Regions from separate parts of the Shewanella sp. HL-SH8 genome, predicted to be linked through region 1. Evidence: predicted binding sites of a transcription regulator. Region 1 holds the regulator's gene; the other holds the start of a gene.
The links. Region 1 encodes LexA, which represses DNA repair genes until DNA is damaged. Its sites were predicted from a motif close to TACTGTATNNNNATACAGTA; they were not measured.

Region 1 (5,430 bases):
TTGATGACAAGCAGCACAAGACGATGTGTATACCTGTAGACCTTCGGTCATTAACTGCTCATAAGTTAATTCCGTCAAATCTACCTCTTTCACCTCGGCGACAATGTCGACAGCTTTGGTAACTGCAGCATTGACTTGCTCAGATGGATCGGCAGATACAACTGCTTGAGTGCTGGTATTTGCTGGATTAGGTTCTGCTGCATTAATACCACTGGCAACATTGCTTACATCAACAGCCTGAATAACATCACCGGAGTCGTTCCCCCAAGCATTACGCTCATAGGTGACAACCGCGGCAATATCTTTGGCGGTTAACTGTTTTGCAAATGATTGCATTGCTGTTCCAGGCTTACCATTAAGCACAATATTAATATGGCCATCGACAGGCCCCTTAATGAGTGGGCTGCCAATAAGAGATGGGAATACACCGGGTAAGCCTGCACCATTAGGTTGGTGACATGCTGCACATGTAGAGAGGTAAATTTGTTCGCCTTTGGTCATTAACTCTTCTTTTGAAAGAGTTTCTGACAAGGCTGCTTGAGCCGCGGCAGCTGCATTATTGGCAAGCTGTTTTTGGTCTAAAAGCCACGCATCATATTCCGCTTCAGGCAACGCCTGAACCACAATAGGCATAAATCCATGGTCTTTGCCGCATAATTCAGCACATTGACCACGGTAAGTTCCTGCTTTATCAATTCGTGTCCAAGCTTCGTTAATAAAGCCTGGGTTAGCATCCTTTTTAACCGCAAAAGCTGGAACCCACCAAGAGTGAATAACATCATCTGATGTCATTAAAAAACGCACTTTCCGATTGAGAGGCAGTACCAAAGGTTTGTCTACTTCTAATAAGTAGGTTGCGCTTTTAGTTTCATCACCGTCAATTTGGGTGCGAGGAGTGGATAAAATGCTATAGAACTCGACATCTTCATTAAAATAACTGTAATGCCATTTCCACTGCGAACCAGTGATCTTAATGGTTAAGTCCGCGTCAGACGGATCTTCCATAGCGATAAGGGTTTTAGTGGCTGGAATGGCCATACCAATTAAAATAACAAATGGGATCACGGTCCAAGCAATTTCTACTTTGGTACTTTCATGAAAATTTGCCGCGACCGCGCCTTTGGATTTACGATGATAGATCATTGAATAAATCATGATCCCGAACACCACAACACCAATAGCACAGCAAATATAAAGAATAATCATATGGAGGTCATAAACCTGGCCACTGATATTCGTTACACCCTTTGTCATGTTGAGGGGCATTTCGTTTGCCCCAAGTGGAGGTGCCAGTAACACCGCCATTACACAATACAACCATTGCTTCACAAGACTTCTCCTCTGCCAATTGCGAATAGCAACTACAAAGAAGAGTCACACAGTAAGTCTCTGCTCTATGTAAACTCTTCGGTTCCCAAAAAAGCTTGATGACCTCAAAGTACCCTGGTGGTTGTAAGCGTGTAAGGCTTACGGATTTGTATTTATGTGCACCACGCTGGCACCTACAACTGAACCTATCAATTCTGATTTGACGCTTTTATCTGTCAGATAAAATCTAGACTGTAGCGTTTCAATTAGGTTAAAAATGTTTCAACCCTGTTAAATACATTACTTGTAGATTAAACATTGATCAAGATCACTTTTATAGCTAATTAACTGAAAGTTTGCATAAAAAAGCCCTGTACATAGACAGGGCTCAGTAAACACGGCGTTTAGTACTAATGAAATGAAGTGAAATTAATTGTTTTAACAGCATTATTTTGATTTGAAATAATCGCTTTAGTTGCCAAATTAGTGCCTAAGTGAGTGCTTACATCTTCAATAACGACACCTAATGCTCGGGCACTTTTTGCGACTAACTCTAATCGGCGACTGTCGCGTGCATCTAAAGGTTGAGTCCATGAAATAACGGCACTTGATGTACCACTGGTTAATGCTTTTTCCATTGCCCAAAGTGTTTCAATTTCATCCTTTGCATGTACTAACAATACGCGATCCATTCTTACCCCAGCACTAGCTAACATCTGTTTGTAATTGATATTGGCAGGGTTAATTAGCACTATCCAGCGACCTTGTTGGCTTAATTGTGCCAATTGGCTAGCATATTGACTGAGTTCCACTTTACCATTGGTTTCGGTTTGAAGTGTGGTGATAGGCTGCGCTAAATTAATATCTGCAGTTGGCAAATCTACCCATAAACCAGGATGACGAGGGGATGTACCCATTAGTTTGTTCATAACCATTCTCCATTACGAATTACACCAACTGCAAGCCCTTCAATAGTGAGGCTTTGGTAACTTAAATCGACTTCGATAGGTGCATACGCTTCATTTTCAGCATGCAAATATACGACATTGCCTTTTTTCTCAAAACGTTTCACTGTCACATCATCTTCAACACGAGCAACAACGACCTGGCCATTTCTGGCTTGCTGTATTTTATGAACGGCGAGTAAATCACCCTCTAAAATGCCGATGTTTTTCATGCTGTCACCGCGAACCCTTAACAAAAAGTTTGCGGCAGGTTTAAACATATTAGGATCAACTTGATAGTACTGTTCAACATGCTCTTGCGCTAAAATGGGCTCACCGGCAGCGACTTGGCCAATTAAAGGTAAACCTGTTTCTTCAGGTTCGTCTTCTTGGGTCAATCGTATACCGCGAGATGTGCCGGGCATGATTTCAATAAACCCTTTTTTAGCCAAGGCTTTTAAATGCTCTTCAGCGGCATTTGCGCTTTTAAAACCTAGGCGTGTAGCGATTTCTGCACGAGTAGGTGGCATACCAGTTTCAGAGATATTGTTTTTAATAAGCTCTAAAATTTCAGCTTGGCGTGGTGTTAAGGGTCTCATGTTATTTCCTGTCTTTCTATACAGTAACTGTCATTATATACAGTGTTTGTGTTTGCGCAAGTATTCACCAATTATTTTTTAATTTTATTATTAAAAATGATTTTTTTACTCTATTTATCAATAGTATGTTTTACTTTATTTGTTATTGAATTTAAAAGCGCTGCTTGATGCGTACAGCATATAGTGAAAGGTAACCAGTTTCTGGTATCCTATGCGCCCATATTAAAAGGGCTTTATTGCGAATATTATTATGTCAAAACCAGATTCAATCATGCTTAGACTGTTACGCAGGGTTCAAAAGCTGATGGTGCAAACGATAGTTGTGCCACATGACCCATTTGCAGATCTAAACTTCGATCCAGACAAGCCCATTGTTTATGTCATGAAGACAGAGTCGATCAGTGACACTGCAGCATTAAGCGAAATGACCCAGGGCCTTGGCTTACCAAGTCCTTACGAGCCTTTACAACTTGATGGTATGAAAGTGCCTCGAGTCGTTTGTTTAGAAGGGCGAAAGCCCATTATTGGTAAACGAGAAGGTGGCGAAAAGTTTTTACACTTTTTTACCAGTTTATTAGCACTTCACCGTCAGCAGCCAGAGTTAGACATCCAACTAGTACCAGTGAGTCTTTACTGGGGCCGTACTCCGGGCAAAGAAGATGACACAATGAAAGCCGCTGTGCTTGAACGTGAAAGCCCTACCTGGTTACGTAAATGGTTAATGATTCTATTTCTAGGTCGCCATAGTTTTGTGCAGTTCTCTAACGCAATGTCATTACGCTATTTAGCCGATGAACATGGTACTGATGAAGCCATTGCCCATAAATTAATTCGGGTGGCTCGGGTACATTTTCGCCGTCAACGTAAAGTCATGACTGGACCACAACTGCCTAACCGTCAAGCTCTGTTTGCTTCGTTATTAAAGTCTGAATCGATCAATAAGGCCATTGAAGAAGAAGCGGCAAACAAGAAGATTTCCAAAGAGAAAGCGCGTGAAACTGCGATTGAGTATCTGGACGAAATCGCGGCCGACTATTCAGATAGTTTAGTACGTATTGCTGAGCGTTTTCTCACCTGGTTATGGAATAAGCTATACAGTGGTATTAACATCAAAGGCGCTGAGCAAGTGCGCCAACTGCATCATGACGGTCATGAAATTGTATATGTGCCTTGTCATCGCAGCCACATGGACTATTTACTGCTGTCTTATATTTTGTATTACCAAGGTATGGTGCCGCCGCACATTGCAGCCGGTATCAACTTAAACTTCTGGCCTGCAGGCCCAATGTTCCGTCGTGGTGGTGCATTTTTCATTCGCCGTAGTTTTAATGGCAACAAACTGTATACCGCTATTTTTCGTGAGTATTTAGATCAACTGTTTGCTAAGGGCTACGCCGTTGAATACTTTACCGAAGGTGGTCGTTCACGCACTGGTAGATTGCTTGCACCTAAAACCGGTATGTTAGCCATGACAATTAACAGTGTGCTGCGTGGTATTGAGCGGCCGGTGACGTTAGTGCCTGTTTATCTCGGTTATGACCACGTGATGGAAGTGGCTACTTACCATAAAGAATTAAGTGGTAAGAAAAAAGAGAAGGAATCGCTTTGGCAGGTATTTGGTGCTATTCGTAAGCTGGGTAATTTTGGCCAGGGTTACGTAAACTTTGGCGAGCCAATCAATTTACAAAACTTTTTGAAACAACAATCTCCTGATTGGCGTGAAGAGATTGCCAAAGATCCTGACCAAAAACCATCATGGGTTACGCCTGCGGTAAACGTACTTGCCAACCAGGTGATGACCAACATAAATGGTGCCGCTGCAGCAAGTTCAGTCACGTTAACCAGTTTAGTATTACTGGCCTCAGAGCAAAATGCGTTAGAACGTCATCAGCTTGAGCGTCAGCTAAATTTCTATTTAAAACTGTTAAAGCAAGCACCTTATTCAAGCTATACATCGGTTGCAGAAGGTGATGGTCCATCCATTGTTAAGCATTGCTTATCACTCAATAAATTTACCTTAGAAAAAGACCCACTAGGGGACATTGTCGCAATTGACCCTAACCACGCTATTACCTTGAGTTATTATCGTAATAACATTATTCATATCATGATTATTCCTTCCCTAATTGCCAGTTGTTTAGTGCGCTATGAAGAATGTAATCGTGAACAAATTCTGGCAGTGGTTGAGGACTTTTACCCGCTGATGAAAGCAGAATTATTTATGGGTATTGCTGATCTTCCCGCTTATGTTGATTTAGTGCTTGATCAAATGGTTGAGGAGAATTTAATTAGTGGTGATAAACGTTGTGTTGTTGTCCAAGCGAATATCACCCAGTTAGAGCTATTAGCTGAAACCGTCAGTGAAACATTACAGCGTTATGCCATTATCTTTAATTTGTTAGGGATCAAACCTGAATTAGAGCGTGCTGAGCTTGAACGAGACAGCCATTTATTGGCCCAAAGGTTAGGGGCGTTGCACGGTATTACTGCACCAGAGTTCTACGATAAAAAATTGTACAATACCCTGAGCGTGAAACTAAAAGAGCTAGGTTATTTATGCAGTCGTGAGCCATTAGATG
Region 2 (5,430 bases), 1.7 Mb from region 1:
GCTTTTCACTTAATGCAGCAGGGCCACCTGCAACCAAACTTTTAATGACAGTGTAGTCATCGTCCATTTGTAAAACAGCTCCGATCCCCTCAAGGCTTAGGTTCATTTCCATTTGGAAGCGTTCAGCATTGCGTGGTGATAAGTAACTGGTGTGCGGCTCAACAGTTCTAGCAAAGGCGTTCATCACAGTTTGGAATACATCTTCGCTATTAGTTTGACTTAGGCGTTTAATCGCATTGTCATATCGCTTGGTTAAGATCTCAACAATCTCATCCCATTTTTTGCCCGTTAACTTAAGATTTAACGCATCATATTTAACACGTTGACGCCATAACTCATTAAGCTCAGCGTCATCTTTTGGCCATGCAGAATCTTTACGATCGAATTCATAAGCGTCATCTTCTTTTGCAAAATCGAATTCTGTTTGTAGAAGTGTCAATGCATAGGCAAAACGTTCATAACGACGAGTCTGTAGTAAATCAAACATTTTATATGCAGGTGATATATCACCTGCTTTTACCATGTCATCAAACTGACTTTTATATTGGTCAAAGTTATTAATATCTGCTTGAGTCAATACATTGCGGCGATAATCGAGTTGCTCTAAAAATCGTGCGTATATCTGCTCTGAAAAAGCATCATCAAGGTCGAAACGATGATAATGCGCACGAGTAAACAAATTTGTTACTCGTTTACTCGCAGCCTGATGTTGAGGCTCTTGGGCTAGTTTGGGTAACTCGCTGATTTGAATCGTTGGTGAAATTGCCCATGCAGAAAATCCGACGAATGCACAAGCAATTGACGCGGCCAATGTAAGTTTTCGCATCAACAAGTTACTCCTTTAATTTTTATAATAGTATGTGGGCTACACGTACTTTGATGCTCAAGCCAGAATCTAACTGAACATGGACATCTTCTTTCTTAATGTCGGTAATCGTTCCAGCAACTGGCGATGCACCTAACTTCACGTTTACACGTTGGTTGGTAGATAGGTCTTCCATTTTTGCAGGTACTAGATTAACAACCGGCGCAGCTACTTTAACTGGACGCTCTTTTTTAGCTTCTGGTCGAGCTTTAGGAGCCACTTTCTTAGCAGGCTTTTTAGCAGCAGGCTTAGGCGCTTGAGCTTGACGTTTAGCTTTGGCTTTGTCTTGGCTCTCTTTCAACGTGGCTTGAGCATGATCAATATGCTCTTGCTCTAAAGCGCCACATTCATTGCCGTCTAAATCAACACGCTGCACGCCAACTTTAACACCTTTAAGGTATCTCCAGCTGCTAGTGTAACGACGCAAAGCAACGCGAAGTTGTGTTTTACTAACCCTAGAATCATCAGCTAACCGTTCAGCCAAATCTTGAAATAAACCAATTTTTAATGGCTTTGTGTCGCCCTCTGCAATAAAGCATGCAGGAAAGGTTTCATATAAAAACGCTAAAATTGCGTTGGTGTCGGTCAACTTGTCTGTTGATTCCATTTTTACTTCCACGTTAAATAAGGGGACTAAATCGGCAGATATAAATAAGCCTGTAGTCGTTCATCTTTTGCTAAGATTTTCAGTTTACTGACACTTAGCCTACAAATTAGCATTAACAGCCGTTCTGCTAAAGCCTCTGAAACAAACTCTAACAAATTTTCAGCTATTTACACTAGCATCTATTTGGCTTTTCACAGATATGTGAATGCTCAAGCAGGCTATTATAAAGCTCACAGCAGCGATTGCGACAATCATTTACTATTTTTTGCCTGCAATTTAATCAAATAGGCAAGTTTCAAACTGTTTTACCAGTAATTCAATCCCATCTTGATCATCTTGGTCAAAACGATTGAGTGATGGGCTGTCTATATCAAGTACCGCAATGACCTTACCATTTTGGCGAACAGGTACAACGATTTCTGAATTACTGGCCGAGTCACAGGCAATATGTCCTTCAAACTGATGTACATCGGCTACTCTTTGGGTCTGATTTAGTGCAGCGGCGGTGCCGCAAACACCCTTACCCCAGGGTATTCTTGTACAAGCAACTTTACCTTGAAACGGACCAAGTACAAGTTGCTCATCTTTAGTGATATAAAAACCGGCCCAGTTTAAATCATCAAGATTGTCGTTTATTAATGCTGAAAAATTTGCCATTGCAGCAACAATATCGTCCTCACCTGCCATTAAGGCTTCCACTTGACGAGTTAACGTTCGATAAAACTCAACTTTCATTGTAATTCCTTGATCCCAAAATATTACTTTAACTAATTTAACCCATAGGTTAACAGTAGTTTTTATTATTTGAAATTAATCTTGTTTAACGGTCTTCTTCTTTGGCTTTGTTTCTGCTGGTGTAGCCGTTTTAACAACACCACGAAGTACATTAGATAATTCGTCTTTATTATTTGCTAAATAGAAAGCAAGTTGTTCGCAGGTAGCGTCATCTAAATTAGCATCAGAAGCAGCTAGAAATGGTACTAAATTATCGACTATATCAAGCATTTTGTCGTAGGCATCGGCTTCTTTCTTCGATGTGAAAGTCATTTTCTCAACCCCTTCTCTTACCACGACAAATTGAGTTATCACTGCCATGAACATATCTCCACTGTTTTTATATACAGTGCCAAGGTTGACATAGTTAAAGGGTAATACGCAATAGTCATCAACATAATAATTGACTTGTTTTATGATTTTGTTCGATATTGCTCATTAAATTTTTAAATGTCGTATAATATAAGCAGCTTAATGATAAGGAAAATTTAAATAATAAACATAATGCCAGAGCCTAAGCTATTTAAAGCAGTCATTCTTTGTCGCTCATGCGATTTAGTTATTCGAAAGCGCGCATTGCCTTCTAATGTCAGGGCGCTGTGTCCGCGATGCGATACAGCTCTGTATGACACACCCTATTGCTCTATAAACGGCCTTTTAGCTTTATGTATCACCTCACTTATTTTATTTTTACCTGCTAATTTGTTACCTGTACTTGAAATTAACTTTCTAGGCAGTATTCGTACTACCACCGTTTTTGAATCTGCTGTAGCGGTATGGGGACAGGGATACTGGATTGTAGGTTTGGCCGTGATAGCCTCCGCAGTTGCCGCTCCTGCGTTGTTAGTCTTATCTATTCTATTTCAAGTATTAATTATAAAGTTTAATTTAACCTCTTCTTTTTGGCAGCAAACGTTCCGCGGCCTACTCAAAAATCATGGTTTACTTTCTCAATTAACAATGCTCGAAATTTATGTAATTAGTTTTTTAGTCTCGGCATTTCAGCTATCTGACTTTTCTGATGTTTATTTCGGCATGGGAACATTAAGCTTTTGTTTATTATTCTTATCAATTCTATTTTTACAGCGTGAATATAATCTTGAGCATATGTGGAGTTTTGTGAATGACTGATAATAACGAAGTCACTCATTCGACTTTGTCACAAGCAGAAGTTGATAAAGGTAACCAATTAACCTCATTAGCGCCTCAGGGTCAGAAGATGGGGGTGTGTTTATGTCTGGTGTGCAAAAAAGTTAATCCGACAACCGAGCAAAATTGTAGTCGCTGTCATTCACGCCTGAGCACCCGAAATTATGCTAGTATTCAACAAAGTTGGGCTTTATTAGTCACAGCAACCGTTTTGCTGGTCCTAGCGAACATTTATCCAATTACCTTACTAACCAATCGTGGTGTAGTGACTAACGATACAATATTTAGCGGCATTGCACATCTTGTCCATTTAGGCCTTTACCCGATTGCCATCATTGTGTTTACTGCCAGTATTCTTGTACCTTGGCTTAAAATTTTCGGACTGGGGCTGTATTTATGTGCCATCAGCTTTAATATCCCTATTTCTAAACGAAAAATGATGATCGGCTTTCACATTATTGAATGGATTGGGCGCTGGTCAATGTTAGATCTATTTGTTATTTCACTCACTGTGGCATTAGTGAATATGGGGCAACTATTAGATGCAAAACCCGCTCCTGCGGCAACCGCCTTCGCATTAGTAATATTATTAACACAACTCGCAGCAAAAGTGCTGGACACTCGCTTACTTTGGGACCGCTTGGAAACTCATAATGACGCAAATTGAATCGCCAAAAGTTGTAAAGAAAAAACTATTTTCTCCTATCTGGTTACTCCCTATTGTTGCTTTGGTACTTGGCACTTGGCTAGGCATAAAAAGCATTAAAGAATCCGGCGTTGAAATAAACATTCACTTCCCGAGTGCAGCAGGCATTGATATCGGTAAAACCTTAGTAAAATATCAAGGGTTAGCTGTGGGTAAAGTCACGGATGTCAGCATTGATGAAGATCTTAATGGCGTAAATGTAAAAGTCGTTATGGACTATCGTGCAGATCCTTTTTTGAACAAAAACACTCAGTTTTGGTTAGTTAAACCAAAAGCCAGTATTACTGGTGTTGAAGGACTTGAAACGCTATTTTCGGGTAATTATATTGCCATTCAACCGGGAGATGGTAAATCACGCACTAATTTTGAAGCACAACGAGAGGCACCAGCTATTACTCCTGGTAGTGAAGGCATGGTTATTGAACTTCATACCGATAAGCTTGGCTCTATTGACGTAGGTTCATCTATCTTTTATCGACAAATACCTGTTGGTAGTATTGTAGGTTATCGATTATCAGGTAGCTCAAATGTTATTATTAGCGCCTTTATTCAGGAGCAATATTCGCATTTAGTGCACTCTGACTCTCGTTTTTGGAATGCATCAGGCCTCAGTATTGATGCCTCACTATCTGGGGTCAAAATCAATACCGAAAGTCTTGCTTCAATTTTAGCAGGTGGCATTAGTTTTAATACCGGCAGTGAAACCACTCAAGCTGAGAATGGGGATATTTTTAGTTTATTTGAAGACGAAGAGCATGCTAACGGCGGCTTAGTATTTAATCTGCACTTACAGAATGCCGAGGATATTAGCGAAAACGCGAGCTTGGTTTATAGAGGCGTTACTGTCGGTAAAGTTGAAAAACTTGCATTAACTGACACAGGAGTAACGTTACAAGCTGCAATTGAATTACAATATCGCTCATTATTAGCAGCGGATTCTCGATTTTGGATTGCCGGTGCGGACATTTCTTTTGCTGGTGTGAAGAATCTATCACGCTTAGTGACAGGCAATGTGATTAATATTTTACCTGGCACTTCTTCTGCTGCAATACCGTCAAGTTACCCGCTTGAAACCCAGGCTCCAGATCTACTTAAACAGCAGAAGTTATTAATAAACTTAACATCAGACTCACACACTGGTATGAGTATTGGAGCACAGGTCAGGTATAAACAACTACCAATAGGAAAAATTATTTCGACCCAATTGACTGAAGATTTTAGTGCGGTTAAGTATCAGGCTGAGATTTATCCCGAATTTAAATCACTTATCACTCAGGGCAGTTTTTTTGTAAGTGAACAGGCAATCAAATTAGACGCATCCTTAGATGG

Region 2: ACRWQN_RS10125 (YebG family protein) is a predicted target of LexA. The motif match lies at 2,579-2,598, and genes of this name have one in related genera.

Annotation. Positions count from the first base shown of each region.
Region 1 covers NZ_CP195039.1:599,152-604,581, forward strand. Annotated here, with positions in the region: gene coxB (cytochrome c oxidase subunit II) at 1-1,329, opposite strand, end outside; gene ACRWQN_RS02710 (cell division inhibitor SulA) at 1,719-2,237, opposite strand; gene lexA (transcriptional repressor LexA) at 2,234-2,851, opposite strand; gene plsB (glycerol-3-phosphate 1-O-acyltransferase PlsB) at 3,102-5,430, shown strand, end outside.
Region 2 covers NZ_CP195039.1:2,287,475-2,292,904, reverse strand. Annotated here, with positions in the region: gene prc (carboxy terminal-processing peptidase) at 1-826, opposite strand, end outside; gene proQ (RNA chaperone ProQ) at 849-1,472, opposite strand; gene ACRWQN_RS10130 (GAF domain-containing protein) at 1,749-2,207, opposite strand; gene ACRWQN_RS10125 (YebG family protein) at 2,283-2,567, opposite strand; gene ACRWQN_RS10120 (paraquat-inducible protein A) at 2,751-3,377, shown strand; gene ACRWQN_RS10115 (paraquat-inducible protein A) at 3,466-4,062, shown strand; gene ACRWQN_RS10110 (MlaD family protein) at 4,049-5,430, shown strand, end outside.